2 linked regions of the Ruficoccus amylovorans genome follow. The protein of the gene in region 2 binds, or shares a complex with, the protein of the main gene of each other region. Links are inferred from orthologs where the notes say so. Each region holds a gene or a part of one and is shown on either strand. Other genes may lie near its edges. The genes, in order: metK and groL.

Region 1 (16,217 bases), 150 kb from region 2 along the record:
GGCCAACCAAGCCAACCAGATAAAAATTATGAAAATGACCGGAGCCGACCTCGTTATCCGCCTGCTGGAACGCCAGGGTATCCGCTTGATTGCGGGCATCCCCGGAGGAGCTAACCTGCCCCTCTACGACGCGCTGGCCCGGCGGCCAGTCATCCGCCACGTCCTCTCCCGCCATGAGCAGGGAGCGGGCTTCATCGCGCAGGGACTGGCCCGCACGACGGGACGACCCGCCGTGTGCTTCGCCACCAGCGGCCCCGGCGCGACCAACATCCTCACGGCCATCGCCGACGCCAAGCTGGACTCCATCCCGCTGGTCTGCATCACCGGGCAGGTCCCGCAGGCGCTCATCGGCACGGACGCCTTTCAGGAGGTCGATGTCTTCGGGATGAGCCTGCCCGTGACCAAGCACAACTACCTCGTCCAGTCCGCCGAGGAGTTACTGAGCGTCATCCCCGAGGCATTCCGTCTGGCCGCCAGCGGACGCCCTGGCCCGGTCTGGATCGACATCCCCAAGGATGTCCAACTGGCCTCTATCGAGTTCGACGCCTGGCCCGAGCCCGGCACCGCCGACGCGCCCGCCGAGCCCGAGGCCGAAGCCGTCGCGCAGGCCGCCGCCATGATCGAGGAGGCCCGCCAGCCGATTCTCTATCTGGGCGGGGGCATCATCCACAGCGAATCCAGCGCCGCCGCACGCGCGCTGGCCGAGCGTTCGCACCTGCCCACCGTCAGCACGCTGATGGCGTTGGGGGCGCTGCCGACCGATCACCCGCAATCCCTCGGGATGCTGGGCATGCACGCCGCCCCTTACACAAATCTGGCCCTGGAGGAGTGCGACCTGCTGATCGCGTTGGGCGCGCGCTTCGACGACCGGGCCACGGGCAAGGTTGCCGAATTCTGCCCCCACGCCCGCGTCATCCATGTCGATATCGACGCCTCCGAACTGGGCAAAATCCGCATGCCCACACTGTCCGTTCGTGCCGACGCGGGACGTTTTCTGGAAAGCCTGCTGGCCATCCTGCCCGAGCGCCAGCGCCCGGACTGGAACGCCCGCATCGCCGAGCTGAAAGCCACCCACCCGATGGAAATGCCCGGCGCGGAAGATCCCTCCACGCCTTACGGGCTGATCCACGCCATCGCCCGCCACGCCGGGCGCGACGCTATCGTCGCCACCGACGTCGGCCAGCACCAGATGTGGACGGCACAGGCGTTTCCCTTCTGCCGCCCCCGCCAATGGCTGACCAGCGGCGGCCTCGGGACGATGGGCTTCGGGTTGCCGGCGGCACTGGGCGCGGCTCTCTCCGAGCCGGGTTGCCCCGTCGTCTGCATCAGCGGCGACGGCAGCTTCCTGATGAACAACCAGGAAATGATCACCGCCGCCGAAGCCGGGGCCGACATCAAGGTCGTCATCATGAACAACCAGTCGCTCGGGCTCGTCCACCAGCAGCAGACCCTGTTCTTCGGCAAGCGCCTCATCGCCTCGAAGTTCGAGCAGGGGCCGGACTTCGCCATGATGGCGCGGGCCATGGGCATGGAGGCCGTCGATCTGGCCGGGGAACCGGACATCGACGCCGCGCTGGCCGAAGCCTTCGCTCGCCCCGGCCCGGTCCTCATCAACGCCCCCACCGGCGTCGAACAACACGTCCTGCCCATGGTCCCCCCCGGCGGCGCAAACCGTGAAATGATCCGCACAGCCTGCGCCCGCTAGTGCGTGGCCGCACTGGACATTGAGGGGCGCTGCCCCTACGGAGCCAGAAAGGCTCCTGGCCCCAGTGCTGCTTTAGGCCGCGTGGACAAAATACGGAACGAGCAGCCGAAGCCTGCACTTTCGTTGCTGCGCATCGCGTCAGGGATTGCGGCTTTCAGTGAAACTGAAAGCCGCAATCCCTGAGGGGCATCCAAACTGAAGCGTACCCAAACTTGTAGAAATAACGAAGTGGACGCCACCGGAGAAGGGAAACCAGAGACGTGCAAGTCTCTCGGCGTGGCCAACACCACTTTGTGTCTTCGTGCCTTTGTGGTTAATAAATCAAACCACCAAGGACTTAAAAAACCTGACGGGACCGGCTTAACCGCAGACGACGCGGCCGCACATGCTCAGCGCGTTTTCCCCAGCAGGACGCGCTCGCGCAGGATGGCCTTGAGTTCGGGCAGGCCCTCCTCGCTCAGGCAGGAAAGCTGGTGCACCTTGCGGCGGATCTTCTTTTTGAAGCGGGCGAGGTTTTCCGGCGACTCCGGCTCGTCCATCTTGTTGGCCACGATGAGCTGCGGCTTGTCGAGCATGGCCTCGTCGTAGTAGCGCAGTTCGCGCACCAGTTGCCGGTAGTCGTCCACCGGGTCGCGCCCGTCGGTCCCGGCCATGTCCACGAGAAACAGCAGCAGGTTGCAGCGCTCGATGTGGCGCAGGAAGCGGTGCCCGAGTCCGCGGTTCTCGTGCGCGCCCTCGATCAGTCCGGGGATGTCGGCCATGGTCAGGCGCTCGTAGGTCTGCGGGTACTCGATCACGGCCACGGTCGGCTGGAGCGTGGTAAAGGGGTAGCTGGCGGTCTTCGGCTCGGCGCCGGTCAGCAGGCCGATGAGCGTGGACTTGCCCGCGTTGGGGAAGCCGACCAGCCCGATGTCGGCGATGGACTTGAGTACGAGCTTGTAGGTGCCCTGCTCGCCTTCCTGCCCGGGGGTGTACTTGCGCGGGGCCTGGTTGGTGGACGACTTAAAGGTCGTGTTCCCCTTGCCGCCCTTGCCGCCCTTGAGCAGGAGGTACTCCTTGCCGTACTCGATCAGCTCAAGCACGGTGTTGCCCGTCTCCTCGTCGATCACGACCGTGCCGGGGGGCATTTTCAGCTTGAGCGAATCGCCGTTGGCACCGTCCTTGTCCGAGCCCTTGCCGGGAACACCGTTCTTGGCGGCGGCGTGGGGCTTGAACTTGTAGTCGGTGAAGTCCGCCGTGTTCGGGTCGCACACGAGGATAATATCCCCGCCCTTGCCGCCGTTGCCGCCGTCGGGTCCGCCCTTGGGGTTGTGCGCCACGCGCCGGAAGCTCATGCAGCCGTTGCCGCCGTCTCCGGCCTTGAGGCGAATAGTGACTTCATCCACAAACATGCCGCTGATTTGTCTGCGCTCGGGGGCGGCGGGTCAAGGGCCAAAGCAAGGGCTGAGCTTCGGGCTTGCCGGTTTTTTCGCCGAAACTACCCTGCTTCCATGTCCCGGCGACACCCCTACGAGTACCTGATGGAGCCCCTGGCCGAACGCCCCGGCTACGAGCGCAAGCACATGTTCGGCTGCCTCGGCTGCTACTACCGGGGTAAAATCGTCGCCGTGCTGGCCGAGGGCGAAGACCCCTGGAACGCCTTTCTCGTGCCCGCCGAGCGCGACCAGCACGCCGCCATCGTAGCAGAATTCCCTATGCTGACGAACCACCCCGTCCTGCCCAAATGGCTCATGCTGCACGCCGAAGACGACGCCTTCGAGACCGTGGCCGGGCGCATCGTCGAGTACCTCCTGGCCGAAGACCCGCGCTTCGGCGTCGTCCCCAAGCCCCGAAAGCGCAAAAAAAAGCCCGGCGCATAACGCACCGGGCACAAGAGAGGGGCAAACTTCCCTCCTCGAATGCTCAAAGACGAGAGGTCGCTACCGTTAAAAGGATATAAGGGCTAATTGTTATTTTCCGGATTCTACATCCAACAATTAGCAATCAGCCATTTAACCATTTGCCCTTCGTGGCAGCCGGATCTCACAAAAGCTCTTAAAACGTGTCCTCGAACACGATCTCGTCGAGCGGGAGCTGGCCGCCGCGCGGGCGGGCGGGCTGGACGGCCTTGCCGACGGCGATCATCATACCGATGACGTGGTCCTTCGGCAGCTTGATCAGCCGGGAGACCGTCTCCATGTCGAAGCCGATCATCGGGCAGGTGTCGTAGCCCATGGCCTTGGCGGCGACCATGATCGTCTGCGCGGCCATGCCGGAGGAGCGCAGCGCCTCGTCGCGCTGGAGCTGCTTGTCGTCCTTGTAAAACTGGTGGATCATCCCGACCAGCATCTTGCGGGTCTCTTCGGGAGCATTGGCCCAGTAGCGCTCGGTCCGCAGGCCCCAGGCGTTGAGGTCGGCGCAGACCATAATGAGCGCGGAGGCTTCACGCACCTGCGCCTGGTTCCAGGCCGCCGCGCACAGTTGCTCGCGCAGTTCCTTGTCGCGGATCACGACGAAGCGCCAGTTCTGGATGTTGAACGAGGTCGGCGAGAGAGTAGCCAGCTCCAGCAGGCGGTCGATGTCCTGCTGCGGCATGACAAACTCCGGGTCGTAGAGCTTGACCGAGCGGCGTTCGCGGATGGCGGTAAAGGTGTCCAGGGGACTGGTGGCGGTACTGTTTTCCATTTCGTGTAAAAGAAAACGCCCAGCTTATAGCAAAATCCACCCTCCGGCAAGCCGGGCCTCGCATTTTGCGGCAACAACGCCGTCGCCTCCACAACAACACCGGCACCCCCTTTCCAAGTGCGAAACCTCCCCCGCCCCGAAGCTTACAACGTCGCCTGCAAGCTGTGGTAAGAGGCGTACAACTGCTCCTCCAGCGTATCCCACTCCTCCGGGCTAAGCCCGGTGTCGCGACGGTCATCACGGTAGCGCATCGCCGTCACCCGCAGTTGCGCCGCCGGGAGCATATCGTCCACCGGCTGGTCGTTGAGCAGCGCATACAGCCGGGCGAGCACGGCGGCGACTTCGTCCCCGGTAGCCTTTTCCCGCCGAAGCTGCCACCACTCAAGCTCCAGCCGGGCGGCCTCCTCGTAGTCGAAACTGTTATCAAAGGAGTCCGAGATCACCCGGTAATAGTCCACCAGATACGGCAGGGCCAGTTCGGCCTTTTCCCGGCTGGTGGATTTCTGGAAAACGCGGGCAGCCTGCACCCCGTAGTAGGCGATCCGGGTATCCACCCACGGCGAGCACCCGAACTGCGTGCGAACCGTCCGCCAAAGCCCGGCCCCCAAGTCCACGTAATCCTTCGCGTAATAGGCCTGCCACATCTTCGTCTCCAGCCGCGCCATCTCGCGCGGGTCAAAGTCGCGGTACGTGCACGGGCGCGGCCAGAAAAACCACAGCGCCCCGGCCAATACCAACAGCGCGGCCACCAGACCACCCCACTTGATGAGGATTCGCTTTCTTATTGCAAACATGACTGCCCCGTTGCGGAAGGTCACCCCAGCTTGGGTTAAAAACGCCTTCGGTTAAAACAAAAAAAGTGCGCCAGCAAACTGGCGCACTTTGAAATGTATATGGAATTCGGCTCTTCGGGAGTGAATGAATCACCCCGAAGAATGCGACCCGCCTAGTAGCGGTAGTGGTCGGGCTTGTAGGGGCCTTCGACCTGAACACCGATGTAGTCGGCCTGGGTCTGCGAGAGCTTGGTCAGCTTGCAGCCGATCTTTTGCAGGTGCAGGCGGGCGACTTCCTCGTCGAGGTGCTTGGGCAGGATGTAAACGCCGGGCTTATAGGTCTCGCGCTTCTTCCACAGCTCGACCTGGGCCAGCACCTGGTTGGTGAAGCTGTTGGACATCACAAACGAGGGGTGACCCGTGGCGCAACCGAGGTTGACCAGACGGCCCTTGGCCAGCAGGTAAATGCTGTTGCCGTTCTCGAAGGTGTACTTGTCCACCGCGCCCATGTGGTCGGGCTTGATCTCTTCGACCTGCACGCCGGGGAGCTTCGCCAACTGGTCCACCTGGATCTCGTTGTCAAAGTGGCCAATATTGCAGACGATGGCCTGGTCCTTCATCTTCGCCATGTGGGCGGCGGTGATGATGTCCTTGTTACCCGTGGTGGTAACGTAGATATCGCCGAAGCCGAGGGTGTCCTCGACCGTCAGCACGCGGAAGCCTTCCATCGCGGCCTGGAGCGCGCAGATCGGGTCAACTTCGGTCACCACGACGTTCGCACCCTGGGCGCGCATGGCCTGGGCGCAGCCCTTGCCCACGTCGCCGTAGCCGCAGATGACCGCGACCTTGCCGGAGATCATCACGTCAGTGGCACGCTTGATGCCATCGATGAGGGATTCGCGGCAGCCGTAGAGGTTGTCAAACTTGGACTTGGTGACGGAGTCGTTCACGTTGATCGCGGGGATCAGCAGCGAGCCCTTCTTGTGCATCTCGTAGAGACGGTGCACGCCGGTCGTGGTTTCCTCGGAGACGCCCTTCCACTCCTTGACCACTTCGTGCCAGCGGGTCGGGGACTCACCCTTGACCTGCTTGAGCAGGTCCTTGATGACCTTCTCCTCGTGGCTGGAGGATTCGCCTTCGACCCAGTCGGAGCCGTTTTCGAGTTCGTAGCCCTTGTGGATCAGGAGCGTGGCGTCGCCGCCGTCGTCAACGATCAGTTGCGGGCCCTTGCCGTCCGGCCAGGTCAGCGCCTGATAGGTGCACCACCAGTACTCCTCCAGCGTCTCGCCCTTCCAGGCGAAGACCGGGATGCCGAGGTTCTTCGCCACGTAGGCGGCGGCGTGGTCCTGGGTGGAGAAGATGTTGCACGAGCACCAGCGCACGTCGGCGCCGAGAGCCTGAAGGGTCTCGATCAGCACGGCGGTCTGGATCGTCATGTGCAGCGAGCCCATGATGCGGATGCCATCGAGGGGCTTTTCCGCCGCATACTTCTCGCGGGTGGCCATGAGGCCGGGCATTTCAAACTGGGCGATCTCGACCTCCTTGCGGCCGAAGTCGGCCAGCGAGATGTCCTTCACCTTGTAGTCGGTCGTGGTCAGTGTATCTGTAGACATGATCTTTAATTAAGTTGCCCGCGAAGACACGCGAAGAGGCGCGAAGGTCAGCGGGAGTGTGCTAAGCGTTTGTATTCTAGTTTGCCGAGGGAGCCGAAATTAACCAGCAGTCCGAGCGGAAGCCGGGTGGCGGAAAGGTAATTGAGCAGTTGAGCTTCATGTTCCGCCAAGAGTGATTTCAGCGATTTAATTTCCAGGAGAATCGAGTTATAGAGGAGAAAGTCTGCAAAGTATTGGCTTTCCAGTTGGCGCCCCCGGTAGTGAATGGCGATAGGTGCCTGTTCCCTGAACGGTATCCCGGTCTGATCAAACTCAATCCGCAGACATTCCTGATAAACTCTTTCCAAAAAGCCGCTCCCCATCGCGGAATGAACCCTCATACAAGCCCCAATGATCTCGTAGCATTCCTGCTTAAAGATCACTTCGCTCATCTTCGCGTTCCTTCGCGTAGCTTCGCGGGCAATTTCCCCCCTTAAACGGCGGCGCCGAGAGCGGCCTTGAGTTCGGCGGCGCGGGCGGTGCTTTCCCAGGGCAGGTCCGCCTTGGCGAAGTGGCCGTAGTTGGTGGACTGGCGGTAAATCGGCTGGAGCAGGTTGAGCTGGCCAACGATATCGGCAGGCTTGAAGGAGAAAACCCGCTGCGCGGCGGCGGAGATTTCCGCGTCAGAGAGGCCATCCTTGGCCGTGCCAAAGGTGTCCACGTGGATGCTCGTCGGGTACGGATAACCGATGGCGTAGGCGACCTGGAGCTCGCACTCGTCGGCCAGTCCGGCGGCGACGATGTTCTTGGCCACCCAACGGCAGAAGTACGCGGCGGAGCGGTCAACCTTCGAGGGGTCCTTGCCGGAGAAGGCGCCGCCACCGTGGCGAGCCCAACCGCCGTAGGTATCGACGATGATCTTGCGCCCGGTCAGGCCGGCGTCGCCCTGCGGGCCGCCGACGACGAACTTGCCCGTCGGGTTGATGAGAAACTCGGTTTCGTCCGTGATCAGCTCAGCCGGGAGCACCTTGCGGATGACCTCGTCGATGCAAAACTCGCGGATCGTGCTGTGCTTCACGTCCTCGATGTGCTGCGTGGAAATGACGACATTGCGGATGCCCTTGATCTCACCGTCCACGTATTCAACGGCGACCTGGCTCTTCACGTCGGGGCGGAGCCACTCGACGCCGACTTCCTTGCGCTGGTAGGCCATCTCGCGCAGCAGACGGTGCGCGAACATGATCGGGGCGGGCATCAGCTCCTCGGTCTGATTGCAGGCGTAGCCGAACATGATCCCCTGGTCCCCGGCGCCCTGCTCGGCAGTGTCCTTGCCATCGGCCGCAGCGGCGTCAACGCCCTGCTTGATGTCGGGGGACTGGGTGGTCAGGCAGTTGGAAATGAAAACTTCGTCGGCGTGAAAAACGGCGTCGTCCTTGGCATCGATGTAGCCGATGTCGCGGATGGCGTCACGCACGACCTGCTCGTAGTTGAACTTCGAGTTGGTGGTGATTTCTCCGGCGACGAACACGCAGTTGCTCTTGACGAGGGTTTCGCAGGCAACGCGGCTCTTGGGGTCGTCCTTGAGGCAAGCGTCGAGGATGCTGTCAGAGATATAGTCGGCAACTTTGTCCGGATGGCCTTCGCCCACCGATTCAGAGGAGAAGATGAAACTTTTGTTCATAAGCCGCTAAATCTGCACAATCTCACAGCGCCCGCAAGTCAAATCATCAAAACATCCAGATTTATTGATATGAGACTTAGTTTCAATAACAAGACCCGCGTTGACCTTCGTAACGGCCCGGCAAAAAGTGTTCCCTCCGGCACGAAAAAGCCGCCCGGCGGGAACCGGACGGCTTGAGAAAAACGGAAACAACCGGAGCCACCCAGGACGGTTGATGCGCCCCTCGCGGCCTCTTATTTAGAGCCCCGAGACCTGCACGTCTTCGGGCCAGGTGACGCTGAACTCGAAGGGCGTCTTGACCTCCTGGCCGGGGTTGAGGTTGTAGATCCACTCGATGAATTTCTGCGAAGTCATCTTCAGCGAGGCGGTGTCGGCGGAATACTTCGGCTGGATCAGCTCGACGGCGATGTCGTCGTTTTCCGAGACGGGGATCTGGTCCCAGACCGAGAGCGTGATCGGCGTCTGCTTGTTGTTCTTGATCTCGAACTCGTAGCGCCAGGTCATGCTTTTGCTCCCGCCGAAGAACCCGGCTTCGCCCTCCTTGCGGTCGAGGAGCTTGCGCTCGACCGTCACGCCCTGGTCGATCCCGAGCCACGTCCAGAACTCCTGTCCCGGCGGCACCAGATCGAGCGCGGACTGACCCACGAAGCTGCCGTCGAGGTAGATATTCCCCGGCCCCGGCAGGAAGGCGTATTCGCTGGCGTTGGTGACTTTCGTCTTCAGGTAAACGTGCGGAGAGAGCTTCGGCACGGCCGAGTAGCGGAACTCGCCCGGGAAGCTCTGCGTGGTGATGGACACGCGCACCGGCTGGTTGTCGCTGGGGATGGAGGCTGTATTGGGAATCTGATACACCACGGCAGTCGCTCCGCTCTGCACGGTCGCCTCCTGCACCTGCATCGGAGCCGAGGCGACGAACGAATCGGCCATGATCTCGTTGGTAAGGCCGCTGGCCATCGCCGGGCGAGCCTGCTTGGCGCGGGCGGATTCATAGGCAAAGGGCGGCTCGACCGGCATCGGCTTGAACACATTGACGAACCACGGGTTCAACTCAGGCTCGCGTCCGCCGACCTGCGGCTGCGCGGTCGAGAGGCTCAGACGCACATCGGTCCAGTCCTCGCCGGTGTTCTGGGTCACGCTGCCGTAGCTGGCGAGCGTCACCTGCTTGTCCGTGGTGTTGGCGCGGATGTCGTAGCTGGGGGTCCAGCGCGGGCCATAGACGATGCTCGTCAACTCAACGACGACCTCCGAGGAGCGGTCGAGTGAAACCACCACCTTGGCCACGTTGCTCTGCTTGCGGGCGTTGGCGTTGAGCTGGGAAATCTCGCGGCGCAGGCGGTTCTGGATTTCACTGACCTGCTGGAGCGCGGCGTCGTTCTCCATCGTGGACTGGTCGATCTTTTCCAACTGCGTGTTATAAAAAGTCAGCATCTCGGTCCACTGCACGGCATCCATCGGCGCGGGGGCACTACTGTCCTTGGGCGTGGCGGTGACGCGGGCCAGCACCGCCTCCAGCGCGGCACGACGGTCCTTCAGGCGGGTGGCCGTCATCCCGAGCGCCTTGGCCTGGGTGTCGGCTTTTTGCAGTTCGTCGGTCAGCTCCTTGAGCCGCCCTTCGGGCAGGTCGGTGAGCTGCCGCGTCTCAAAGCGTACGTCCTGCAAAGTGAAGCCGCCAGTGCCGTCCACCTGAAGGCTCCCGGCGTCGGTCTGCGCGGGCAGATCGGTAAAGATCAGCGTGTGGACGCCGGGGTCGAGCTTGAGCCCGGCCTGGCGGACGACCTCGGCCCGGTCGGTGTAAACCGTAACCGCGTTGAGGTGCGAATCGAGGACTTGCTCCTGCGCGGCAGGCAGTGAGAACGGTGCCGCCAGAGCGGCGAACAAGAAGGGGGATAGTCGGGTCATCGGCATAGTGACAGTTTATAACGGAATCGGTTCTCAGCGTGAAACCCAAAAGCTGTAAAAGTTTTGTCATGCCCGCCGAAGGCTTGCACCGCCCAGCCGCCCCGCCTAAGAACCTCAAACTCTAATTATGACAAAACTAGCGCTGCTGACGGCTTTCTGCATCCTGCCCGCCTCTTTCCCGGCAGTCTTCGCCACCCCGGTGAGCGCGCCTCCGCCCGCCTGGCGCATGTCCTACCCCGACCCCGCGCTGCCGCTGCACTACCAGGAAGAGGAGACGTTCTTTCTCACCTCGTTCGGCTTCCGCGCCGCCAGCACAGGCGAAAGCGCCAGCACCCTGGCCGAGAATGCCGAGGGCGGCACTACGGGCTTCAGTATCGACATCAGCAGCGAGAGCTTCGAGGTCGTGCAGGATCTGATCGCGCTCGAAGGCGAACACAGCTTCCACCTGTTCCACAGCGACGGCACCGACTCGAGCCTGACACTGGCCAGCCCGGTCGCCGTCACCGCCGGGATGAAGCTCTTTTTTGAAAGCTGGCTCCGTTACTCGACTCAGTCGCAGATCGCCCGCGTCCAGCTCTCCACCGACGACGGGGCCACCTGGCCTGTCACGCTCTACAGCCTTCCCGGCAGCGGTGGCGAGACCGAGCTATCCCCCTCCCTGCAACAGCTCGACCTCTCTCCCTACGCCGGGGAAACCGTGCGCCTGCGCTTCCTTTACGAAAGCACCGGCAGCTACTATCCACTCACCGCCCCCGAGCACGAACCTCTCGTCGGCTGGTTCTTTGACAACATCCAGGTTGGCACGAGTTTCATCAAGCGCCCCTACTCCATCGGTGATCCCAGCGACGACGAACAGTACTACCTCGAACTCATCAACCGCGCCCGTGCTGACGCCAACGCCGAAGCCCAGCGACTGGCCGCCCCGACCGACCCCGATGTCATTGCCGCCATGAACCACTTCGGCGTCAGCATCCCGCAGATGATCGTCGAGTTCGCCGATCTGGAGAACAACGTCCAGCCCCTCGCTTTTAACAAAAAGCTCCTCGCCTCCGCCCGCCTGCACACGCAGGACATGCGCGACCATGTCTTTCAGGACCACACCAGTTCCCCCGATGCGCCCGCTCCGAACCAGCCCGGCGACACGCCCGGCGACCGCGCCACCCGCCAGGGCTACGATTTTTCCTACATCGGCGAAAACATCTATCTCAACGCGCTTTCCGTCACCCACGGGCACGCCGCCTTTGAGGTGGACTGGGGCGACGACGCCAATGACGCCCCCGCCTACGCCGGCACGGTCCACGACAATGACGGCATGCAGGACGCGCCCGGCCATAGGCTCAACCTCCACAACCCGCTTTTCAAAGAGGCCGGTATCGGGATTTTGAATACAACCGGCCCTCTCGCCGGCCCCCAGGTCGTGACGCAGGACTTCGGTCAGCCGCAGGCGGACACCGCCTACATCACCGGCGTCATCTTTGACGATTCCGACGGCGGCAAGTCCTACGCTACCGGCGAGGGTGCGGGCGGCGTCCGCGTTGATGTGGACGGCAGTGTTTACTACGCGATCAGCACCACCAGCGGCGGCTACGCCGTCCCGGTGTACCGCGACGGCACCTATACCGTCACCTTCACTGCACCGGGCTACCCCGTGCAAACGCGCACCGTAACCGTGACCAATCTGCAAAATGTGAAAGTGGACTGGCGACGCCTGCGCCTGAACGTCGAGACCGTTACGCACAGCCCCGGCGGCCTGACCAGCATCACCTTTGACCCGGAGAACGAAAGCCCCGGCGCGACCTTCACACTTCTCAAGGCAACCGCCCCCGGCGGCCCCTACTCCGCCGTCCCCGAGGCCACGCCTTCCGGCCCCAGCGGCCCCGACAACGCCTACATCTACACCTATCAGCACGCCCCCGGCGAAGACCTTTTCTTCCGCATCCTCATCCAAGACTAGCGGGTTACACCCGCTGGCATTGAGGGGCGATGCCCCTACGGTGCGTGGCCTTTCTGGACTTTGAGGGGGCGACGCCCCCTCAAAGTCCAGAAAGGCCGCTACCCCTCCCCCGCCGGAGAGTGCGGGTTTCGCAGGTAAGCAAGTCTGCTCGGAGAGCACGATTCGGCGGGACAAGGACAGCTCCCCAGCGCAAGGGTTCGGCGCTTTGATCCGGATGAGAGGTGCTATTCCTCTCCCAACGCTCCCGCCCCTTTAACTCTCAAACTCTCAAACCCGAAACTCTCAAACTCTTAAACGCACAAGCGTTTAAGCTATAAAAAGACGCCCGGCGTAGAAGCCGGACGTCTCGGGGTTGTTCGTTAAGATCGCGAAATCTTAAAGGCGGGAAATGAGCAGTTCGCGTTCGAAGATCAGTTCCTTGGGCAGGTGGTCGAAGAGTTGGAGGAAGAGCTCTTCGTGCTGCAGGGTCTGCATCTTCATCTTTTCGCGGTCGATGCTCATGAGTTCCTTCCACTGATCTTCGGAGAAGTCCAGGCCGCGCCAGTCGAGGTCGCAGTAGCGGGGCACCCAGCCGATCGGGGTTTCCTTGGCGAAACCGCGGCCGTTGGCACGCTCGACGATCCAGCGCAGGACGCGCATGTTCTGGCCAAAGCCCGGCCAGAGCCACTTGCCGTCGGCGTTGCGGCGGAACCAGTTGACGTGGAAGATACGCGGGGTTTCGTCCAGGTCCTTCTGCATCTTGAGCCAGTGGCGGAAGTAGTCACCCATGTGGTAACCGCAGAACGGCAGCATGGCCATCGGGTCGCGGCGCAGTTCACCGGCCTTACCTTCGGCGGCGGCGGTGCGCTCGGAGCCCATGGTGGCACCGAGGTACACCCCGTGACTCCAGGTGAAGCTCTGGAAGACGAGCGGAATGTCGCTCATGCGGCGGCCACCGAAGACCATGGCCTTGATTTCAACACCGTCGAGGCGCTCCCAATCCGGGTCGATGACCGGGCAGTTGCGGGCCGGGGCGGTGAAGCGGCTGTTCGGGTGCGAGGAAGGACGGCCACAGTCGGGGGTCCAGTCGTTGCCCTGCCAGTCGATCAGGTGCGCCGGGGCTTCCGCAGTCATGCCTTCCCACCACACGTCGCCGTCGTCGGTCAGCGCGACGTTGGTGAAGATGGTGTCACGCGAGCAGGAGTCCATCGCACTCGGGTTGGTGTCGTAGGAGGTACCGGGGGCCACGCCGAAGAAACCGGCTTCCGGGTTGATGGCGCGGAGCTTGCCGTTGGCGTCGGGCTTGATCCAGGCGATGTCATCGCCTACGCAGGTGACCTTGTAGCCTTCCATTTCCTTGGGCGGGATGACCATCGCGAAGTTGGTCTTGCCGCAGGCGCTCGGGAAGGCAGCGGTGACGTAGGTCTTCTTGCCGCAGGGCTCTTCCACACCGAGGATGAGCATGTGCTCGGCCATCCAGCCCTCGTCGCGGGCCATGGTGGAGGCGATGCGCAGGGCGAAGCACTTCTTGCCGAGCAAGGCGTTACCGCCGTAACCCGAGCCGAAGGAGACGATCGTGCGCTCTTCGGGGAAGTGAACGATGTACGTATTTTCCGGGTTGCAGGGCCAGGCGGCGCTCTTTTCGCCATCCTTCAGCGGCTGGCCGACAGAGTGCAGGCAGGGGACGAAGAAGCCGTCCGTGCCGAGGGCGTCCAGCACCTTCTGGCCGACGCGGGCCATGATACGCATGTTGACCACGACATAGGCCGAGTCGGTGACTTCGACGCCGATCTGAGAAATCGGGCCGCCCACGGGGCCCATGCTGAAGGGGATGATGTACATCGTGCGCCCCTTCATGCAGCCTTCGAAGAGTTCCTTCATCTGGCGGCGCATCTTGCGGGGTTCTTCCCAGTTGTTGGTGGGACCGGCATCGTCCTTGTTCTGCGAGCAGATAAAGGTACGGGATTCGACGCGGGCGACGTCGCGGGGATCGGAGCGGAACAGATAGCTGTTCGGGCGCTTCTCCTCGTTAAGGCGGATACAGGTGCCGGCTTCAACCATTTCGGCGAAGAGGCGGTCTGCTTCCTCCTGAGAACCATCGCACCAGTGCACCTTGTCGGGCTTGCACATCTCGACCATCTTGTCGACCCACTTGAGCAGGGCGGCGTTCTCGGTTTTGGGTTGGGATTCTGTGGCAGTACTCATGATTAAGTTAGTTGCTGGGTGTCGTAAAATTAAAAAAACTAATCCACAAAAACTGAAATGAATAGCAACACTAATTTAAATCCAGACGAGCAAACGCGTCCCGATCCTCTAATTACGCATGCGACTTATGGCTTCCATTTACAAATCTAATAAAAAACACCGACAGGACAATCCAAAACAAGAGCTGATACTTCCCCTGAAAAGCACGGTCATAATAATTAACCATACCCGACAACAAGCCATGCCTGGCGCTTTCGGAAGCCAGAAAAAACCCCGCACCAGTGCAGGTGCGGGGTGTAGTCAAAGGGAGAAAAGCTCTGTTTATTTCAGCCCTGGAAAGTCGGCGACACCGTACGGCGCTGGCCGGGCTCAAGCTCGATCATGTCCCCGTCAGCGGGGATTTCATCGTTCTTGTAGATGCGGCAACTGATGGGCTCCTCGCCATCGGGCGCGGTCCACTGCCATTTTCCGATTTCGAGAAACTCCATCGGCACGCCCTCATCCGGCGAAAGACCGGGGCCGATGCCGCGCACGTACGGCTTGTTGCCGATGCCGATCAGCACCTGGGCAACCAAAACGGTCGCGCCTTTCGGGCTCTTGCGGGGCTTTTCCCGCAACGGAGGCAATTCCTCCATCAGGTTCGGCTGAGAAAGGCCCTCGGCGGCGTCATTGTCATCGGCATCACTGCTGGTGCCCTCAGCGGCATCCGCTGAGGCGGCTCCGGCAGAGGCGTCCAGTGGGCGGGAGTCGGTAAAGACCGGCCCCTCTTCGCGGGCGAGATCGGCGGCGGCTTCTTCGCGGCGGGACTCAAGCTCGTCGATCTCGGCTTCGTAGGCCGCGTCTTTGACGGACAAATCCTCGGGCACGTCCTCAGCCCCTTCAAGCTCCTCTTCGGCGGATGGCTCCCAGGAGGGCTGTGCAGGCTCGGATTCCTCGTCCGCCTCAAGCAGGTCGTCATCGGAAATCACGCTTTCGTCATCAGCCACGTCCCCGGGCAAGGTGTCGCCGGGCAAGAGCTCCCCTTCCTCGGCGGCCAATTCTTCGGCGGCCTCGGCCAAGTCGGCTTCAAGCTCGTCGATCTCGGCCTCGTAGGCGGCGTCCTTGACGGCCAAATCTTCGGGCACATCCTCAGCCCCTTCGAGCTCCTCCTCAGGCGTCTCCTCACCGGGAACTTCCTGCTCGGCCAACAGGGTCTCGTCGGGTTCGACCGTCTCGTCGTTGGCGATGTCGGCGGGCAGCGTATCGCCAAGTGCGAACTTCGTGTGGGCGTGCGATAAACCACCTTCCGTCTCCAGCGCCGAGGGCTCGACCGCCTCGTCGGCGTCGGAAGCGTGAGCCGGGGCCTGATCCGGGGCTGTGCGGGCGGCTGCGTCGCGGGTCAGTTGATACTGCACCTGCTCAAGCTGGCCGCTGAGATTGACCAGCGACACCTCGATTCCGCCAATGAGGGCTGCGGTGTCCTCCGCCGAGGCCACGCTCTCAAGCGCCTGGGCCACATCCTTGCGCAGGGACTCGACCGAGTCGGACAGCGCCTTGATCTCGCCGCTGTCACCGGGCTGGCCGGGCGTGTGCCCCTCCAGCCGGGCAGCAGCCTCGGTCGTCTTGGCCAGGGCCTCCTCGGCGCGGTCGGTCTGGCGGGCGACGATGGCCGCGATCTCGTGGATCTCGGCCAGCACCCGCTCGATGCGTTCGGCGTTTTCCAGGTTGGCCTGACTGCGGTCGTACTCCATCAGGTTCGCCCGGATCTTGAACTCCAGGAAAAAGG
Region 2 (11,843 bases):
GAGGCACAGAGGCACGGAGGAAAAAAGTAAAGGTTGGGGCGATCAGGATGGCCAAGGCTTCCACATTTCCCGCTCCGACGGTTAGAGAGTTTCACGAACTTCCCACCTGCCAATTTTAAACAACAAAAAACCTCCGTGCCTCTGTGCCTCCGTGTGAGCCCTCTTCAACTCTCAACCCCGGAACTTTCCAACGCTCAAACTTTCTTAAAAACCTAACCAAGTTCTAACAACAAACCATGAGTAAAGCACCTAAGATCCAACCCCTCGGAGACCGCGTTCTTGTCAAGACGGTCGAAGATCAGGAACAAATCAAGGGCGGTATCTATATTCCGGATTCCGCCAAGGAAAAGCCGCAGGAGGCCGAAGTGGTCGCCCTGGGCACCGGCGCCAAGAACGACAAGGGCGAGCCCCAGCCGTTCAACGTCAAGGTCGGTGACAAGGTCATCGTCTCCAAGTACGGCGGCACCGAGGTCAAGTTCGGCGACCAGTCCTACACGCTGCTGCGCGAGGACGACATCCTCGCCATCGTCGGCTAGCACGTGACACGTGCAGGCATTGATCATGGCTGCGCCATGATGCTGTATTCAAAAACGGATACAGCGTGCCGACCGGACCAATAAATAACAATTAGCAATTAACCATTAAGTAATTATACACCATGCCTAAGCAAATGGTATTCGATGAAGCCGCCCGCAAGAAGATCCTTGCCGGTGTTGAAGCTCTCGCCAAGGCCGTTGCCGTGACCCTCGGACCGAAGGGCCGCAACGTTCTTATCGACAAGAAATTCGGCTCGCCGACCGTCACCAAGGACGGCGTCAGCGTGGCCAAGGAAGTGGAACTGAAGGACCCCTACGAAAACATGGGTGCCCAGATGGTGCGTGAAGTCGCCTCCAAGACTTCCGACAGCGCCGGTGACGGTACCACCACCGCCACCGTCCTGGCCGAAGCCATCTTCCGCGAAGGTCTCAAGAACGTCGCCGCCGGCTCGAACCCGATCTTCCTCAAGCGCGGGATCGACAAGGCCGTTGAAGCCGCCGTTGAAAAGCTCGCCAAGGACTCCAAGAAGGTTTCCAGCCGCGAAGAGATCAAGCAGGTTGCCACCGTCTCGGCCAACTGGGACAGCGAAATCGGCGAAATCATCGCCGACGCCATGGACAAGGTCGGCAAGGACGGCACGATCACGGTCGAAGAAGCCAAGGGTATCGAAACCACCCTCGACGTGGTCGAAGGGATGCAGTTCGACAAGGGCTACCTCTCGCCGTACTTCGTGACCAATGCCGAAACGATGGACTGCGTCCTCGAAGACGCCTACATCCTGATCCACGAGAAGAAGATCAGCAGTCTCAATGACTTGCTCCCGATCCTCCAGAACGTGGCCAAGTCCGGCAAGCCCTTCCTCATCATCTCCGAAGACGTCGAAGGTGAAGCCCTCGCCGCCCTCGTGGTGAACAAGCTGCGTGGCACCCTGAATGTCGCCGCCGTCAAGGCTCCCGGCTTCGGTGACCGCCGCAAGGCCATGCTCGAAGACATCGCCATCCTCACCGGTGGCCGCCTGATCACCGAAGACCTCGGCATCAAGCTGGAGAACGTGCAGCTCGCCGACCTCGGCCAGGCCAAGCGCGTCGTCATCGACAAGGAAAACACCACCATCGTCGAAGGTGCCGGCAAGAGCTCCGACATCCAGGGCCGCGTGAAGCTGATCCGTCGCCAGATCGAGGAAACTTCCTCGGACTACGACCGCGAAAAGCTCCAGGAACGCCTGGCCAAGCTGGCCGGTGGCGTCGCCGTCATCAATGTCGGCGCTCCGACCGAGCCCGACATGAAGGAGAAGAAGGCCCGCGTCGAAGACGCCCTGCACGCCACCCGCGCCGCCGTCGAAGAAGGTATCTCCATCGGTGGTTCCGTCGGCCTGCTGCGCACGGCCGAAGCCATCGAGAAGGTCGCCGACTCCCTCGAAGGTGACGAACAGGTGGGCGCCCGCATCATCCGCCGCGCCATCGAGCTGCCGCTCAAGAAGCTCTGCTCGAACGCCGGTGTTGAAGGCAGCCTCGTCGTCCAGGAAGTGCTCAAGTCCAAGGGCTCGAAGGGTTACAACGTCGCCACTGGCGTTTACGAAGACCTGGCCAAGGCCGGTGTCGTCGATCCGACCAAGGTGACCCGTTCCTCCCTCCAGAATGCCGCTTCGGTCTCCGGCCTGCTCCTGACCACCGAGTGCATGATCACCGACCTGCCCGAAGAAAAGTCCGGCGGTGCCCCCGATATGGGCGGCATGGGCGGAATGGGCGGCATGGGCGGCATGATGTAAGCCCCCGGGCTTACGTTTCCGCTGCGGCATGATGTATGTGGACAGCGTCCACGGGCGATAGGGGCTCCACCCTGCACCGCTTACCATCAGCCTTCCAGCTAAACCAACGCATTTACAAGGGCGTCGCTTTCGAGCGACGCCCTTTTTGTTTTTCTCCGGTGGAATCTTCGGCCTTGTGCGGAAGAATTTTTGCCGCCCCGGGGCATGGGCGGGAGGGCGTTTTGGGGATTTTCTTCAGTCGCTGGAGATAAGGAGTTATCCTTGACGCTTTTGCACCAACGACACAGCTTATGCACCCATGGTTGAAAAGACGTGTGGGGCCACCGTAGCGGTGGATGCAATGGGCGGCGATCTCGGTCCTTCCGAGGTGGTCGCCGCCATCCGGTTGGGGCTGGGCAGCCCTGACTGGACCAAGCTGCACAAGATCATCCTGACCGGTCGCCAGGAGGAACTCCTTCCGCTGCTGCGCGAGGCCGGACTCGAAAACCACCCCAAGGTCGTGCTGGAGCACGCCCCGGATGTCATCTCGATGGACGAGAAGCCCAAGGCCGCCTTCCGGCGCAAGGAAGCTTCGCTGCTGCGCGTGATTGATCTGGTGCGCACCGGCCAGGCCGACGGAGCCGTCAGTTGCGGCAACACCGGGGCCCTGATGTTCTCCTCCACCCTGATCCTGAAAAAGATGAGCGGCGTGGAGCGCCCCGCCCTGCCCGCCGTCATCCCCAGCCGCAACCACCACTTCATCCTGCTCGACGCGGGGGCCCAGCCCGAGACCACGAGCCGCCAGCTCGTCCACAACGCGATCCTTGGCGAAGCCTACGCGCGCGCGATCTTCCCCATTGCCAAGCCCCGGGTCGGCCTGCTGACCATCGGCACCGAGGAGGGCAAGGGCACGGCACGCATCGCCGAGGCGCACGATTTGCTCAAGCAACTCAAGGGCGAGATCAACTACATCGGGCTGATCGAGGGCTTCGACACCTTCCGCAGCGTGGCCGACGTCGTTGTTTGCGACGGCTTTACCGGCAACATCCTCCTGAAAACGCTCGAAGCCTGCCTCGTCACCCTCAAGGACGTGCTCAAGGAGGAGATCACCGCGAACCCGATCCGCAAGATCGGCGCACTGCTTAACAAGGGCGCGTTCGCCAGTATCAAGCGCACCTTCAGCCCCGAGCACTACGCCGGAGCGCCCCTGCTCGGGCTCAACGGCCTCGTGGTCAAGGCCCACGGCTCCAGCAACCGGGAATTTATCAAGAGCGCCGTGCGCATCGCCTGCGACGCGCTGGAGCACGACATGAACGCCCACATCGGCGACACCATCGAAAAAGCCAACGCCCTGGCCAAATCCGCCCCCGTAACGCCCGCAGGCGTAGAATTTTCTGGTTAAGGGAGTTTTTTTCCGCCAAGGTCTTGCGGCATCCATGATGTGATCAATCCCGCACCGGCCCCTCGCGGTGCGTTCGACTCCTGACTCAATGCCCGCAGACACACCTTCCGTTATATTTCAGGGAATCGGTGCCTATGTGCCCGCTCGTATCGTCACCAACGAGGAATTGTCCCAAACCGTCGATACCTCCGATGAGTGGATTCGCACCCGCTCCGGCATCCGCGAGCGCCGCATCGCCGGGCCAGGCCAGGCCACCTCCGACCTCGCGGTCGAGGCTGCCAGGGCCGCCCTGGACGACGCGGGCCTCACGGCGCAAGACATTGACCTGATTATCGTTGCCACCATGTCCCCGGACATGTCCTTTCCCTCGACCGCCTGCCTCGTCCAGAGCAAGCTCGGGGCAAACTGCGTGGCCGCCTTCGACATCTCGGCGGCGTGCAGCGGCTTTCTCTACGCGCTGGAGACGGGTACGCGCATGATGCAGGCCGGCTCTTACCGGCACGCGCTCGTCATCGGGGCCGAGAAGATGTCCAGCCTGATGGACTGGGACGACCGGGCGACCTGCGTGCTCTTTGGTGATGCGGCCGGGGCCGTTGTTTTAGGCAAAAGCGACCAGCCCGGCGTGGGCGTGATCGACAGCATCCTGCGCGCCAACGGCGAACGCCCCTCCCTGCTCTACATGCCCTCCGGGGGGTCTCTCAGCCCGGCCAGCGCCGAGACCGTGGCCAACCACGAGCATTTCCTGAAGATGAACGGCAAGGAGATCTTCAAGGTCGCCGTGCGCGACATGGGCAAGGTCGCCCTCGACCTGCTGGAAAAGACCGGCGTCAGCCCCTCCGAGGTCGCCTGCTTCATCCCCCATCAGGCCAATATCCGCATCATCGAGGCGATGGTGGCCCGCATGGGTGTGCCGATGGACAAGTTCCTCGTCAACATCGACCAGTTCGGCAACACCTCCGCCGCCTCCATCCCGCTCGCCCTGGAGCAGGCCCGCCGCACCGGCAAGGTCAAGCCCGGCGACTACGTCCTCATGGCCGCCTTTGGCGCGGGGCTCACCTGGGCCGCCTCTCTCGTCAAGCTGACCTAGGGATTGGTCATTTTCCATTTCTCATTGGTCATCTATCATTTTGGGGATTCGTTGTTGGGGGCGGGTTTCGGGATTTTCCGTTCCGCGCCCGTTGCGGAGGAAATGATGGTTGACCAATCGCGCTCAGGCATTGACCATCAGCCGATAATGATGCGTCTGCCGACCGCCCTGCTGCTTTGCTTTTTCCTGGCTTGCACCGCCTGGGGCACGGACGTGGCACCCGCTGCCGACGAGCAGCCCGCGACGGTCGAATTTCGCCTGCTCGGCCAGGGCCAACCCGCCCGCCTCGCGCTTGGCAAAACCAGCCAGTACCGCAGTGGCAAACGCATCCCCGTGCCCGGCACCGAGGAGAATGTTTTCGCCGGGACCATTGTCACCCTCAAGCCGACCCTGAACGAATCCGGCGACATCGCCTATGAGGGTTCGCTCGAAGTGATCGATTTCCAGGGTTTCGACTCCGCCGCCAACGGCGCGCTGGCCCCCCGCACCCGCTCCGAAACCGTCGCGCTCAAGGGCGTTCTTTCCAACCATCAGGCCGTGGCCGTGGCCCTGCCCGAACTGGGCCGTACTGTCTATTTCGCCCTCGACGACCCGGCCCGGCCAAAAAAAGATTGCGCTGCCTGCGGACCTCGCGACAAAGGAGAGCTTGCCAAGCCCAACGGCACCTAACACAGTTACTTTCTAAATATGGGGATACGCTTCCTGACACTCTTTCTGTTTCTGACTACCCTGACCGCCCTGCGCGCCTCTCTGGTATGGACGCCTGACGAGGGCTGGCACGTCGTCGGACGCAACACGGACCACCTCGTCGGCCCCTCCGGCGAGGACTACACCAGCGCTCTCGACCTCATGAACGAGGCCCGCCTCGAGCAGGAGGAAGGTAACCAGTGGTCCGCCCTCGACCTTTACAAGGAAGTCGTCTCCGACTACCCGAACTCGGTTTTCGCCCCGGAGGCCATCTACCAGCGCGGCGTCATTTACGCCGACCGTCACCAGTTCGAAACCGCGACCAAGGAATTCCAGAAGATCATCAAGAAGTATCCTAATTACGAGGGCTTCAACCTCGTCGTCCAGCAGCTTTACAACATCGGCGAAAAGGTCCAGGACGGCGCCCTGCCCTACTACTGGGGGCTTTTCCCCGGCTTCTACAATGCCGACATGTCCACCAAAGCCTACGAGGAAGTTGTCCAGAGCGCCCCGTACAGCGACTACGCCCCCATGGCCCTCATGAACCTCGCTATGGTCGCCAACGACAACGACAAGCCCGAGGAGGCCATCGACGCGCTCGACCGCCTGATCAACAACTACCCGGACAGCTTCATCACCTCCGACGCTTACCTCAGCCTCGCCCAGACCTACGGCGCCCTCGTCCAGGGCCCCCAGTACGACCAGGGAGCCACCCGCCAGTCGATTTCCTACTACAAGGACTTCCTCATCCTCTTTCCAGACTCAACCAGCGTCTCCGAGGCTGAAGCCGGCCTCTACTACATGGAGGAAACCCTCGCCGCCAACCGCTACGACATGGGCACCTTTTACTGGGAATACCGCAACAACCCCCGCGCCGCCCTGATCTTCCTCAACGAGGCCATCACCGTCGCCCCCGATTCTCCCAGCGCCCGCAAGGCCCGCGAGCTGATCATCGAGATCAAGTCCGGCGAAAAGCCTCCCATGACCCCCTACGACTGGGTCTTTGGCCGCTACAAGGAGCCGAGCGACCGCCAGTACGACGAGCAGAGCGAGATCGACATGCTTGAGGACGAAGGCTTCCAGATCGAACAGACCGAAGACTTCCTGACCACCCCCGGAGCCGAAGCCGCCGAGATCTACGACCCGGCCACTGGCACCACCGAGGACTACATGGGTGTCGGCGCTCCTCTCATGGATCCCTATCTCGACGATCCGATCATGGAGCCGTACGAGGGCATGTGGCCCGCCGATCCGCTCATCGGCCCCGAGTTCGGGGTGGACAACCTCTTCCCCGTCCAGCTCCCCGGCCCGAACACCCCCCAGCAGGAAGCCGTGGACAAGGAGCAGACCGAAGCCGCCGAAAACCAGAACCTGCCCGCCGGAGCCCAGTAAGTCATGTTCCGCCCTGCCCGACTCCGTCTTTCCTGGTTCGCGCTGGTCGCGCTCGCCCTCGTCTTCGGGGCCTGCTCGCACTACCGGCTCGGCCCTCCCGGGGAGCTGCCCTTCCGCACGCTCTACGTCGCCCCGGTCAAGAACGGCTCCTTCGCCCCCCAGGCCGGAGCCACCCTGACCGACCAGACGATCACCGACCTGCAAGGCCACAGTAACCTCAAGATCGTCGAAAACGCCTCGGCCGACGCCACCCTGGAAATTCTCATCGCCAACTACGAGCGCACCGTCGGTGCCACGCAAAAGCAGGACACCGGCCTGGCCCAGTCCTACATGCTGCGCATGCAGTGCATCGTCACGCTCAAGAACAACCGCACCGGCGAGATCCTGATGAACAGCCGTGAGATCTGGGCCGAGCAGCAGGCTTTCGTCCAGGGCGGCTTCCAGATCGCCGAGTACCAGGCCCTGCCGGTGCTGACCCGCACCATGGCTCAGAAGATCTCCAACGCCGTAGTCAGCACCTGGTAAAGGAATCCCAGCCCATGTCCCACCGTCCCATCGTCGCCCCCTCCATCCTCGCCGGTAATCATGCCCGTCTGGCCGACAGCCTCGCCCAGGCCGAGCAGACCGACGGCGTCTTCTGGGTCCACATCGACATCATGGACGGGCACTTCGTCCCGAACCTCAGCTTCGGCCCCCAGACCGTGGCCGACCTGCGCGGGGGCAGCGAACTGTTTTTCGATGTCCACCTCATGCTGGACAACCCCCACCTTTACATTGACGCCTTCATCAAGGCCGGAGCCCAGAACGTGACCATCCACGCCGAGCCCGACTACCCGAAGGCCGAAACCCTGCGCCAGATCCGTGCGCAAGGGGCGACCTGCGGCATCTGCATCAACCCCGGAACCCCGGTGGAAATGCTGGAGCCCTACCTGGAAGCCGTGGACCTTGTTTTGTTGATGACCGTCCAGCCCGGCTTTGGCGGGCAGTCCTTCCGCGAGGATGTCCTGCCCAAGATCGAAAAGGTCGCCCACTGGCGCGAACAGCACGGCTACCAGTGGCGCATCGAGGTGGACGGCGGCGTTAACCTCGAAACCGGCTTGCGCTGCCGCGACGCCGGAGCCGACACCTTTGTCGCCGGGACCGCGTTCTTCAAGCACGCCGACCGCGCGGAATTCGTCCGCACCCTCGAAGGTGCCCCGGGTGAAACCCGATAGCGTTGAGCGGTCCGGTTTCCGACCGGACCAGCAATCGCCCCTGCGCCGCAAAAAACGGTTACCTTCAAAGCGGGCGGAACAGGCCACAGGACAGACCAGCTTCTTACCTGCATTAAAGCCGGTTATTTAGGCCCGAAAAAAGATAAAAAAGCTGCGAACAAATGCAATTTAGCCAATGTCAAGGTTGACATGCTTTTTTACTTTTAACTGAATGGTTCGTCTGTGGGTCTTTTGAGGAAATATATTCCTGTTCTATTACTGTGCGCTTTTTTGGGCGCACCGGCTGGTGCTGCGGAGCTGAACAAGCCCAACGAAACCATCACAGAATTTGTCATCGGCTTCGACAGCGATCCCGAGCGCGCCGAGGAGGAAGCCATCGCCGAAGCCGCCACCCGCGCCATCGACGGCGATTACGAAACCAAGGGCCTGTTGATCGAGGTGGGCGGAGGCATCTGCTACACCCGCATGCTCATCGAGCACAAGATCTACATGCGCCCGACGCAGACCCGGGACCAGCAGGTCGTCGCCGGTTATGGCAACAGTTGTGAACGCGCCTATGAAGACGCCCGCGACAAGGCCACGGCCCTGCTTTCCGATTCGTGCCGGAGCACAGCGCGCATCAACGATAAAAAAGACGAGCGCGCCCAAAGCCGCTGCCGGGCCAACTCGGCCGGATACTGGATCAAGTCCGCCACCTTTGCCAAGTACAACGGTAAGTGGACCTGTATCATGAAGTTCGAGTACCTGAAGGACAAGGAAGCCGAGTAATTACCGGTACCGCCTTTTACCTTCCCTTACCTTCCCCCACTCGAGATTGCCCCGCCCTGAGGTAACCATCACACCCCCTTCAGGACAGCGGAAAGGCCTATGCCTTACTCAAATACAGGGAACAAGGTTACCGGCATAAATCACGCGAAGTGACGAAAGAAATATCTCGTGTCCTCTGCGCATGGCTTCGGTGAGCAGCTTCTTCTATTTCAACATTCGCCTGGCCGGAGAAGACCGGAATGAACGCAAAGAAAAAGCCGGAAGCGAACGTTCCCGTCCTTTCCGGCCTTCCGTAAAATCTCTTATCCGAGCACCTAGTCGGAGCTGTCGCTGCCTTCGGCTTTTTGCAGGCGGACGAGCTTGAGCTGGTCGAGCTTGTAGTTGCCCAGGCCCACGGCCTGCGCGTACTCGAAGAGCTGCGGATCGCGATCCGGCACGGGGAATCTCTCCCGGGCGCGGCCATTGTAAATGCGGCGCCACATCAGGTAGTCGATAGCGACCGGGTTGGCGCTCAGCCAGAGCTTGGGCTCCTGCCCGGTGTAGAGGGAGTTGAAGCGCGGCCCGCCCATGAACTGGTAACGCTCCAGCGTTTGCAGGGTAAAGACCCAGGTTTCACGCAGTTCGGGGATGGCGGCGATTTCCGCCACGGCGACGGGGGCGTTGGCCGGGCTGGCCAGAAAGCGCGTGTTATTGCTGATGTTCCAGAGTGTGGCGTTGGCCAGTGCGCCGCTGATGCCGAGCGCTTTGTTGTCGGAAGCCATCGGCAGGTTGATCCAGAAGTCCACCTGCGAAATCAGCGGGTACGCCAGGTAGCTTTTGCGCTCCTCAGGGTCGTCCTCATAGCTGAAGCGTGAGTTCGAGGCCGCCATCGCCACGCGTTCGCGGGAGGGCAGGTTCGAGTCGTAGGACCACTCCTTGTCGTAGTAGTCGCCGCTATCCAGCGCATAAACCGGGATGCCTTCGAACTCGTTCGGGGAGGTGTCGCGCCGGGGCAGGTAGCCGCTTTCGCGCAGGCGTTCGGCGTTGGAGTCGATGAGGAAAAGTTTTTTCCGGTCAAAGCCGCGCTCTTCCAGGCAGGCCACCACGGCGCGGACAAGGTTCGGCGGCGTGCGCATGCCGGGGCCAGAGGCGGTGTATATCTTGATCCCGACCACGCCGTGTTCGCCCGGCTTGAGGGACTTGTCGCTGGTGTGCTCGTAGGCGCGGAAGAGGGTTTCGACTCCGGCCTTGTAGCCGTAGTAGTTGAACCTCACCATCGGGTATTCCCACACGTAGGACTGAAGGTCCGCATCGGGCGTATAGTCCGCCGCGAAAGCGGGCCGGAGCGACACCATTGCCAGAAAAAGGAGGATCAATCTGAAAAAGACGGGCATTCTCAACACTTGACAGAGTTTACACTGGGCAAGACATTGTTCGTATCAGTACGGGCATGTCTATCACAGTCGGCAAGATTGCGGCCATTTGTTTATCAGTGGCAACCTTTTTCGTGGCCGGTTGCTCTCGCAGTGACCCCGAGGCCGAACGCGCGCGCATCGACGCGGAAGTCGCCGCCCAGCTTGACACAGCCAAGGCCCAGCTTTACAGCGGCAACGTTGAGCAGGCCGTCCGCGCCCTGGAGTTGCTCGACGCCGACCACCCGAACCGCCCCGCCGTCATTGAGCAGCTTGCCTTCGCCTACCTCGAAGTCCCCGATCCGGCGATGGCCGCCTTTTACTTCGACCAGGCCTACGGGCTGGACAACACCCGCACCGACCTGGCGCTTTTCGCCGCACAGGCCCACTCGCGGATGAAGGACTGGAACGCCGCCGCCACCGCCTACCAGAACTACCTCGCCGGCGAACCGCTCGACACTCAGGCCTGGAAGGAACTGGCCAAGGCCCAGCGCGCCGCCGGTAAACTCCAGCCCTCGCTCGACGCATGGCTGCGCGCTTTCAAGACCTCGAACAACAAGCCCACCTGCGCCGAGGCCGTCCAACTGGGCCAACTCTACTACGAACTCGGCAATCAGGCTCAAGCCGGAGACTGGTGGAACTACGCCCTGAAAATGCCTGAGCAGGGCGACGGCTACGCCCAGGCCCGCATGGGCCTGCTCCGTCTGGCCCTCACCCGCGAGCACTGGGACCAGGCCGAACAGCTTGTGGCCCGCCTCGACGAGCAATCCCCTGCCCTTCTCGACAACAGCGACCTCTCCGGCGTGCGCCAGCAGTTAAAAGACCTCAAGGCCGGCACCTCGATCAAAGTTCCCGGCTCTCAGGCCGGGGCCGCTTCGGCCGGAACTGCGGCCACTGCGACCGGCGGCACTTCGGGCAGCAGTACCTCCACCGACACCACTAACGTGGCCGACATCCCCGACGCACCGGGCGGCGGCGCAAAGGTTATTGATTCCGAATATCTTGCCCCCGCCGGGCAAAATCTGGTCACGGAACCCGACGGCACCACCACCGTCGTCGCCAGCGGGACGCCTGCTGATTCCACCGCAACCGGCAGTGGCGAACAGGTGCTGACCGCGACCTGGGGCGATGCCGGAGACGGCACCCCGACGGACACGGTCTCCGTCGTCGTGACCGAGGACAACACCCTTTCCGCCGTGGCCCCGACCCCGCTGGCCGACACCGAAAGCTCGCTCCCCGACCCCGAACCGGAGATGCCCGAGGCTAAAAACGAGTACGAGCGCGGCCTTTTCGCCTATCAGGAGGGCAATTACGCGGCTGCCATCCGGCATTACCAGCTCTCCCTCGCCAACGAAAACAGCGAGAACCCCCAGACCTACTACGACCTTTCGCGGGCCTACTACGCCATCGGCCAGTGGCAGCAGGCCGAGCTTTACGCCTCCGAGGCCATGCGCCGCCAGCCGCGCAACCTCCAATACCGGGCCCAGTACCTGCGCACCGTCCAGAAAAGCCAGTCCCGCCAGCGCCTGATGATCGAGCTGGCCAAGGCCTACGAGCAATTCCCCGACAGCCCGGACATCGCCCTGGCCCTGGCCCGCGGCTACGACAAGATCGAGCA

Evidence for each region.
Region 1: the proteins of groL (region 2) and metK are in contact, whole or in part, in a cryo-EM structure (PDB 8P4O), measured with the Escherichia coli proteins. The link is inferred for Ruficoccus amylovorans from one-to-one orthologs.

The regions. Positions count from the first base shown.
Region 1 is NZ_JACHVB010000012.1:160,425-176,641, reverse strand. The notes cover bases 6,322-9,131. They hold metK (methionine adenosyltransferase), read right to left. Parts: upstream 8,416-9,131; coding sequence 7,228-8,415; downstream 6,322-7,227. Other genes in these bases: H5P28_RS01745 (mucoidy inhibitor MuiA family protein), read right to left, coding at 8,653-9,131; H5P28_RS01755 (GxxExxY protein), read right to left, coding at 6,803-7,186; ahcY (adenosylhomocysteinase), read right to left, coding at 6,322-6,755. Outside these bases: ilvB (acetolactate synthase large subunit), read left to right, coding at 29-1,705; GTPase ObgE, read right to left, coding at 2,095-3,096; H5P28_RS01775 (hypothetical protein), read left to right, coding at 3,196-3,564; H5P28_RS01770 (nitroreductase family protein), read right to left, coding at 3,740-4,342; H5P28_RS01765 (hypothetical protein), read right to left, coding at 4,513-5,163; more of ahcY, read right to left, coding at 5,316-6,321; more of H5P28_RS01745, read right to left, coding at 9,132-10,314; H5P28_RS01740 (hypothetical protein), read left to right, coding at 10,442-12,268; H5P28_RS01735 (phosphoenolpyruvate carboxykinase (GTP)), read right to left, coding at 12,644-14,452; H5P28_RS01730 (hypothetical protein), read right to left, coding at 14,779-16,217. UniProt on the Escherichia coli protein: Catalyzes the formation of S-adenosylmethionine (AdoMet) from methionine and ATP.
Region 2 is NZ_JACHVB010000012.1:306,058-317,900, reverse strand. Bases 15-2,981 are described here. They hold groL (chaperonin GroEL), read left to right. Parts: upstream 15-658; coding sequence 659-2,305; downstream 2,306-2,981. Other genes in these bases: plsX (phosphate acyltransferase PlsX), read left to right, coding at 2,604-2,981; H5P28_RS02410 (co-chaperone GroES), read left to right, coding at 237-536. Outside these bases: more of plsX, read left to right, coding at 2,982-3,686; H5P28_RS02395 (beta-ketoacyl-ACP synthase III), read left to right, coding at 3,775-4,773; H5P28_RS02390 (hypothetical protein), read left to right, coding at 4,921-5,442; H5P28_RS02385 (tetratricopeptide repeat protein), read left to right, coding at 5,461-6,852; LPS assembly lipoprotein LptE, read left to right, coding at 6,856-7,377; rpe (ribulose-phosphate 3-epimerase), read left to right, coding at 7,392-8,066; H5P28_RS02370 (hypothetical protein), read left to right, coding at 8,337-8,834; H5P28_RS02365 (DUF362 domain-containing protein), read right to left, coding at 9,149-10,207; H5P28_RS02360 (tetratricopeptide repeat protein), read left to right, coding at 10,264-11,843.